DNA from 2 places in the Priestia sp. TGN 0903 genome. Region 1 is predicted to be linked to the other one. Evidence: riboswitches for the same ligand, from Rfam matches in the RefSeq annotation. Region 1 holds a riboswitch; the other holds the start of a gene.

Region 1 (4,432 bases):
AAGGTGGAAACTCACGCTGCAGGTTGCTGCTACGTATGTAGGCACCGTTGTAGGAGCCGGTTTTGCAACAGGCAAGGAAATTGTTCAATTTTTTACACAGTACGGGGAACTTGGAATGGTTGGAATTTTGGTCAGCGGCTTGTTTTTTATTTGGCTAGGTTCGAAAATGATGCTGCTTTCGCACGCAATTGGGGCTTCTTCTTATCAGCAGCTTAATACATATTTATTTGGTGATGTACTTGGAAAAGCGGTAAACGGTGTAATGATCGTCATTTTATTTGGAGTAACTTCAGTCATGCTAGCGAGTACGGGGGCAATAGGAAAAGAACAGTTCGGGCTGTGGCCTCCTGTTGGGATGATTTGTACAATTGTTTTAACTTATATATTTATCGCAAGAGGAATTAACGGTATTTTAATGGTTAATTCTCTTGTTGTGCCGATGATGCTTTCATTTGCTTTTATCATCTTTGTGCCAAATGTCAGCTATTTCTCACTGATTCAAACGAAGCCAGACTTAACGCTCGTCACACAGTGGAAGTGGGCGGTTAGTCCCTTTTTATATATTTCCCTAAATCTAGCTTTGGCTCAGGCCGTTTTAGTTCCATTAGGAAGCTCCGTGAAAGATAAGAGCGTGATCAAAAAAGGGGCCGTAATAGGAGGATGTGTACTTACGTTTATGCTTGTTTCTACTCATCTTGCCCTTTCCAATTTGCCTTATTCATTTCAACTTGATATTCCGATGAGTGCCGTTGTTAAAAATATCTCAGCGTGGGTGAATGTTTTATTTACGGTAGTTGTGTTAGGTGAGATTTTTACTACATTGATTGGAAATGTATTTGGAATCGCTAAACAGCTTCAATCATTTCTTCCCCTGAATGACAAACAAGCTTTTGCGTTTATTATCTTGGCATGCTTTATTATCGGGCAATTTGGATATGCTCAGCTTCTTGAGTTTTTGTATCCGATATTTGGCTATATTGGACTAGCTTTTGTATGGATGCTATGTATTAAAAAAGAAAAAATAAGCTAAAAGCTGGATTTTGCAGAACAGATGTGAAAAACGAAGTTAAATGATGTGACAAGTCGATTTTACTTTGCTATAATGTAAAACAAATAAGACTCTAGCAGTCGAATATATTATCCTTCGGGGTCGGGTGTAAGTCCCAACCGGCGGTGATAAAGCATATGCTTTTAAGCCCGTGACCCGTTTTCATACGATGTATGTTAGCGGTGGATCTAGTTAAAATCTAGAGCCGACAGTAAAAGTCTGGATGGGAGAAGGATCAGGAAGCACAGTTGTTTTTTTGTGTTGTATTAATAAGGGACAGGTTTGCCTTTTTTAAAGCTACCCTTGTTTTTGTACACAAAACATAACTGTTTATTTCGTATACAATTAGCGGAATTTTGCATAGATAAAACTGATTCAGCTCAGCCGACCCCTTGGACATTTGTTCAAGGGGCTTTTTTATTTTCAGTGGTTGGGGGAAAGATAAATATGAAAAAAAAGCAGCTGCTATTTCAAAACGGCATAAGAAGTTGGAATAGCGCCAAAGCAGGTGAAGAAAATGTTCACAGGTATTATTGAAGAAATTGGAAAAATAAAACGGATTCAAAAGGCTACAGAAGCAATTGTTCTTACGATTGATGCGAAGACCGTGTTAGAAGATGTGAACTTAGGGGACAGTATTTCAGTTAACGGCGTTTGTTTAACCGTAACGGCTTACTCTCAAAATGAATTTACGGTCGACGTCATGCCGGAGACGATTAAAGCAAGTACCCTGCAGCTTCTAACCGTTGGATCACGTGTTAACTTAGAACGGGCGATGGCTGCAAATGGCCGGTTTGGAGGGCATTTCGTCAGCGGACACGTTGATGGAATTGGAACCATTGTAAGCAAAACACGTAAAGGAAATGCCTTTTATTATGAAATTCAAGTGGATCCTGAACTTCGTGAATTTATGATGTTAAAAGGATCTGTTTCTGTAGACGGAACAAGTCTTACTATTTTTGATGTCAGCAATCAATCATTTACTATTTCTCTTATTCCTCATACGGTGCTTCACACAGTCGTGGGAGACAAACAGCGAGGAGACAAGGTGAATATTGAATGCGATATGTTAGCTAAATATATGCATCAGATGATGGCTAACAAGTCAACTCCTGGCGCCTCGAATCGGTCAGGTAATATGAAGGATTTATTGCAGCAGCATGGTTTTACAAATTAACAGTGAGGTGAAAGAGATGTTTCATAAAGTAGAAGAAGCCATTGAAGAGTTAAAAAAGGGAAAAGTGGTTATTGTATGCGACGATGAAGATCGAGAAAATGAAGGAGATTTTATTGCATTAGCCGAAAAAACGACGCCTGAGGTTATTAACTTTATGGCTACTCATGGAAGAGGATTAATTTGTACACCTGTTAATGAAGAAATTGCGCATAAATTGAATCTTCACCCGATGGTAGTGAACAATACGGATGTACATGGAACAGCATTTACAGTAAGTATTGATCATATTTCAAGTACAACAGGTATCAGTGCGTACGAACGTTCTGCTACCGTTATGGCTCTTGTAAATGAAGCAACGGTAGCAAGTGATTTCCAACGACCAGGACACATTTTTCCGTTGATTGCAAAAGACGGGGGCGTTCTGCAGCGTGCGGGTCATACAGAGGCCGCTGTTGATTTAGCCGTGTTAGCAGGAGGAAAGCCTGCGGGTGTTATTTGTGAAATCATGAATGAAGATGGAACAATGGCACGCGTACCGGATTTAACAAAGATTGCAGAGCAATTTGATTTAAAAATGATTACAATAAAAGATTTGATTGCCTACCGCCGCAAACATGACCAGCTGATTAGCCGTGAAGTAGAAGTAAGCTTACCTACGGCATTTGGTGATTTTAAGGCTGTAGGATATACAAATAAACTTGATAATAAAGAACATGTGGCTCTTATCAAGGGTGATATCGATCATAATAGCCCCGTTCTCGTGCGGGTTCACTCCGAGTGCTTGACTGGAGATGTGTTTGGCTCTGAGCGCTGTGACTGCGGTCCTCAGCTTCACGCAGCTCTTACGCAAATTGAAGAAGAAGGACGCGGCATTCTGCTGTACATGCGTCAAGAGGGCAGAGGTATTGGCTTATTAAATAAGCTAAGAGCATATAAGCTGCAGGAAGAAGGATACGATACCGTAGAAGCGAATGAAAAACTCGGGTTTGCTGCGGATTTACGAGAGTATGGAATCGGTGCTCAAATCTTAAAGGACCTTGGAGTCAAACAAATGAAGCTTTTAACGAACAATCCTCGCAAAATTACTGGGCTAAAAGGCTACGACCTTGAAGTGGTAGAGAGAGTGCCTCTTCAAATGCCGGCAGTGGATGCCAATAAAAAATACTTAGATACCAAAGCTAAAAAACTAGGTCATTTATTACATTTATAAGTTTACACTTTTTTTCGTTATAACAAATGAAGCTAATTCATGAAAAGAAATGTAAATAACTATATATTACTACTAGCAGGAGGAACAAGAGATGAATCATTTATATGAAGGAAATTTAGTTGGCACAGGATTAAAAATCGGAATCGTGGTAGGGCGTTTTAATGAATTTATTACGGGGCGTTTACTTAGTGGAGCAGAAGATGCGCTTAAACGTCACGGCGTAGCTGATGAAGATGTAGACGTGGCTTGGGTACCGGGCGCTTATGAAATTCCATTAATCGCTAAAAAATTAGCTGAATCTAAAAAATATGACGCGGTTATTACGCTAGGAACGGTTATTCGAGGAGCTACTCCACACTTTGATTTTGTATGTAATGAAGTAGCAAAAGGCGTTGCATCTCAAAGCTTACAAACAGGCGTACCAATTATCTTTGGTGTATTAACAACTGAAACAATTGAGCAAGCAATTGAACGTGCAGGAACAAAAGCAGGAAACAAAGGATGGGAAGCTGCAGCATCAGCTATCGAAATGGCTAACCTTTCAAAAATGATTGAAGGATAATAGAGGTCATTCCAGTTTTTGTAAACTAAAGAGTTAAAAGAGGCTGAAACAAAAGTATGGTAGTTGAAAGAAGATCCGAACGATGAATCGTTCGGATTTTTTCATGGTTAGGGTTACATTACAACGTAGGTTTCCTGTATGTAGGCTTCTAACTGTTGAGTGGAGAGCAGGGCGAAGGCTCCTGTAGGGAAAGCGAAGACTTGCAGGGAAATCACCTGCAGTGCAGCAAGCGATCCATACTATCTCATGTATCCGATTTGTTCGCCTTTAGATTGGATTGATGTAGTATGTCTCAATCTCTTTTGAATAGCAGCTAGCTATGTATAATTTAGCTAAAACGTCTTACTCTAAGTAATAATTAGGTCGTAAAAGGGAGACGTCTATGCCTCATTATACTGCTTTTTTTGCATTGATTATTATCAGCACAGCCGTTTT
Region 2 (4,432 bases), on a different contig from region 1:
GATTGACGTGTTAAGAAGAATATTGGTTGTATTAGTGATGGGATTGTGTATAGGTCTTTTATTTTTGGGCGGGCAAATGGTAAAGGCAGAAGAGAAGCAGTGGGAGTGGCCGGTTGAAGGAGTCTTAACTGATATATTTGGTTCTCGTCACGCCAAACACTTTGGAATCGATATAGCAGCACCTGTTGGTACACAGGTGTATGCTGTTGCAAAAGGAGTGGTGAGCCGCTCTTATTATTCAAATACATACGGGCAAGTTGTTTTTATCAAACAAACGAATGGATACGAAACGGTCTATGCTCATCTAGAGAAACGACTTGTTGCAGAAGGAAATTCTGTAGCCCCAGGTCAAAACATTGGATGGGTTGGCAATACAGGACGATCTTCAGGTGCACATTTGCATTTTGAAGTTCATCAAGGAAGTTGGAATCCGGATAAAACCAATGCGGTAAACCCACTCGCCAAATTGGACAAGCAAAAACTATCGGCATACGTAAAAAACGATTTAGCTGCCACGGTTTTTCAGCAGTTACATCAGGCTTCTGATAACTGTATTCTTATCCATCAAGGAGATACATTATCTGAACTTGCGGCCAAATATGAAGTCGATGTGGAGCAGCTAAGAAAGTGGAATCATTTAGAGAACACCGCTTTAAATGCAGGACAAGTGTTAAAAATAAGTCCATAAAAAAAGAGCCGCTAAGGCTCTTTTTTCAATGTTACAACTCAATGCGCTGTATGGTCACAATTTCGCTTGTTTGTTTTAATGAATTGATGACAGAATCATCTAAAAGTTTATCAAACGTGAGCATCATAATGGCTTCTCCGCCTTTTTGCTTACGGCCCACTTGCATGGTAGCAATGTTAATACGTAAATCTCCAAGTACTTTCCCTACATTTCCAATAACTCCGGGCTGATCACTGTGACGGATATAAAGAAGATGTCCTTCTGGATAAAAATCAATATCAAACGAATCAATATTAACAATTCGAGGTCCATATCCTGCTATATAAGTGCCCGTAATCGTAAATGTACGCTGTTCGCCTGTTACTGTAACGTCAATTATATTAGAATATCCTTGCGTATCTTCCGATGTTTTTTCACCAAATGTAATTCCTCGTTCTTTGGCAATCATAGAAGCATTGACTTCGTTAACAGGTGAGTCAATACGATGGGTTAAAAAGCCTGATAACAAGCTCCGTGTAATATAAGTGGTTTCTAAATCCGTCACTGTACCTCCGTAGGAGATCGAGATATGCTGAACGGGTTCTCGCATGCATTGAGATAAAATAGCTCCCATTTGTTTAGTAAGGCTCGTAAACGGCTGAATTTTTTCAAAAACTTCTTTAGAAAGCGTTGGTAAATTAATGGATGAACTTACAGGATTACCTTCTAGAAAACGCAGAACGTCATGTGCCACGTCTTCAGCAACGTTAAGCTGGGCTTCTTTTGTAGAAGCTCCTAAATGGGGAGTTGTAATAACTTGATCAAAATGTAACAAAGGGTTATCAATCGGCGGTTCAACTTCAAATACGTCAATAGCTGCACCTTGAACATGGCCAATTTCTAAATAATGAACTAAGGCTTTTTCATCAATGATCCCGCCGCGTGCGCAGTTTAATAAAAATACACCCTTCTTTGTTTTGGCTAATGTTTCATGATTGAGCAATCCCTCGGTTTCTTTCGTAAGCGGAGTGTGTACGGTAATTACATCCGCTGCTGCTAGTAATTCATCCAGGGATAATAGTTCTACGCCTAGCTTTTCAGCTCGGGAAGAGGTTAAAAAAGGATCGTAAACGTGAACGCTCATATTGAAGGCTTTTGCGCGTTTAGCAAGTTCTGAGCCAATTCGTCCAAATCCGATAATGCCCAGGTGTTTGCGATTAAGCTCTGTTCCAACAAATGCTGAGCGGTTCCATTCGCGCGCTTTGACTGAAGCATTTCCTTGGGGGATATGCCGAAACAAGCTAGCCATCATAGCAAATGTATGTTCCGCCGTTGAAATGGTATTTCCGTTCGGCGCGTTAATAACGACAACCCCTCGTTTGGTTGAGGCTTCAATATCAATATTATCGACACCTACTCCAGCGCGAGCAACAATTTTTAAATTCGGCATTTTTGCCAGCAAATCCTCTGTAACCGTCGTAGCACTCCGTACTAAAAGCGCATCGTACGTATGCAAATCATTCTCAACTTCTTCAACTTTTTTTCGCGTAAGATTCACATGAGGAGCTTCAAGTAGTGGAGCAAGACCTTCATTGCTAATTGAATCAGCTACTAATACGTTATACATGACGTGAACATCTCCCTTGGATTTTACTATCATCAAATATTTGATAATTTACCATGTTAAAAAAATTCTGTCAATTATATTTTTTAAACTTTACAATTAGTTATCAAATACACAATTGTAAACGTAAAATTGAAACTATAAATATGTCATAATGCTGTTGGTTATGCACTTATTTCCTTATTTTACATATAAAACAGTAATGAAGTTTATAAAAGACATCAATTTAATAGGAATTAAAAAAACTTCTTTATTTACTTTTAATTCGAGATAACATATAATAAATTCATAATTAAATATTGGTCTATCTTCGGGGCAGGGTGAAATTCCCGACCGGCGGTAAAAAAACAAATTGTTTTGAGCCCGCGAGCTTATATGTAATACATACGAGCAGATTTGGTGAAATTCCAAAGCCGACAGTACAGTCTGGATGGGAGAAGGTGGAGGTTCAGCGTTCAAAACCTAATGTGATGAACGTTTATTAAATATGCCTGCCATGTCTCCTCTCAACGAATCATTTGTTGAGAGGTTTTTGCGTGGGGATATGAAGTTGAACCTTTCTTCTTTGAAGAGTGGATCACAAAGAAGGAGAGAGGCAAGATGCAACAAAGTAAGAAAACTCAAAAGCTGGTTATACTAGGAATGTTAAGCAGTATTGCTTACATTTTAATGATGATTAATTTTCCGATTCCTGGATTACCTCCGTTTTTAACAATTGATTTTAGCGAAATTCCTGCACTCGTAGCAGCACTTGTATTTGGACCTATGGCTGCTGTTATAGTAGAAGGAATAAAAAATTTATTGAATTATTTAATTCAAGGAAGTGCTACAGGGGTTCCGGTTGGTCAAGTGGCGAACTTTGTAGCTGGTTTACTGTTCGTTCTTCCTGTATCATATATGTTCCGTCGATTTAAAACAGCTAAAGGCGTAACGATAGGTTTGGTTACGGGTACGGTTGTAATGACGGTACTCATGGCTGTCTTAAATTATTATGTCTTTTTACCAGCGTATACAATCTTCTTACAATCGCCAGAAATGTCTAGTGAACAAGCGCGTCAATATATCGTTGCAGGTATTTTGCCGTTTAACTTAATAAAAGGAGCAGCAACAGGGGTTATTTTTGTCTTATTGTTTTCAAAAATGAAGCAATGGATCACGCGCCGCGTTGCTGTTTAATTCAATCGCTCTCCCGGGGAGAGCGATTTTTATATATAAAAAAACCTGCAGCATGTACTATACTACAGGTTTGTTCAATACTTATTCGAATTTATTAGCATCGCCTTCGAATTTTTCATCCGCTACGCGAATTGAATCCGTAGGGCAGCCTTCCATTGCATCCATCATATCATCTTCTAGATCTTCTGGAATTTCTACTACACCTTGGTTATCATCTAATGTTACGAATGCAATACCTTCATCATCATAATCATAAATGTCTGGTGCTGCTGCTCCGCAAGCGCCGCATGCGATGCAAGTATCTTTATCAACAATTGTATATTTTGGCATAACAAGACCTCCTGTAAAGTGTTCGAAAATTTCTCATTATATAATCTCTTCGCGAATCAAGAGTGAAATTTCTCCTTATTCATTGTAAAATGATTTATAAAACTTTTCAATAGAAAAGTCACTGAGAATGCTTATCAAATCAAGGTTTCTTCACTTATCCAAACGTTTTGATACATAAAGGAAAGAGCTAAAAAGCCTTTATCTCACATGCTATTGGTCACTTTTGGTACAATGAATGAGAAAGGAAGTTGACACCTTTGAATTATATTCAAGTTAGCATTTTATTTTGTATAAAACAGTTAAAAGGTGAGCGAACCGCCTATGGTATTTATCATTTATTAACAGGTAAAAAGTCAGCGCAAACAATTCAAGACGGAAAAATTTTTGGAATCTCTTTTCTTTTTCAGTCATTTTTTTACTTAGATAAACGGTCTTTTGAAACCTGCGTTGCATATTTAAAAGAACAGCAGTATATCGAAGAAACTGAAAATCAAAAGTATGTGATGACAGATAAGGGACGAACACGCCTTGAAGATGAACTGACGGCTCGGCCCTTTCATCCAGCTTTAGACGGATGGAAATTCGCAAGCAGTACTCAATTATTTTTAGCAAGAATCACTTTGTTCATTCAGACC

The links. A riboswitch is a leader RNA that binds a small molecule or an ion and turns the genes downstream of it on or off. The one in region 1 is predicted to bind FMN.
Region 2: another riboswitch for FMN. It lies ahead of ACRPLY_RS21490 (ECF transporter S component); the one in region 1 lies ahead of ribE (riboflavin synthase).

What each region holds. Positions count from the first base shown of each region.
Region 1 covers NZ_JBOZGL010000004.1:105,933-110,364, reverse strand. The annotation lists gene ACRPLY_RS15070 (YkvI family membrane protein) at 1-1,030, shown strand, start outside; FMN riboswitch at 1,137-1,287, shown strand; gene ribE (riboflavin synthase) at 1,566-2,225, shown strand; gene ACRPLY_RS15060 (bifunctional 3,4-dihydroxy-2-butanone-4-phosphate synthase/GTP cyclohydrolase II) at 2,242-3,435, shown strand; gene ribH (6,7-dimethyl-8-ribityllumazine synthase) at 3,527-3,997, shown strand; gene ACRPLY_RS15050 (hypothetical protein) at 4,380-4,432, shown strand, end outside.
Region 2 covers NZ_JBOZGL010000007.1:36,983-41,414, reverse strand. The annotation lists gene ACRPLY_RS21500 (peptidoglycan DD-metalloendopeptidase family protein) at 1-688, shown strand, start outside; gene serA (phosphoglycerate dehydrogenase) at 720-2,294, opposite strand; FMN riboswitch at 2,594-2,737, shown strand; gene ACRPLY_RS21490 (ECF transporter S component) at 2,892-3,467, shown strand; gene ACRPLY_RS21485 (ferredoxin) at 3,549-3,797, opposite strand; gene ACRPLY_RS21480 (helix-turn-helix domain-containing protein) at 4,055-4,432, shown strand, end outside.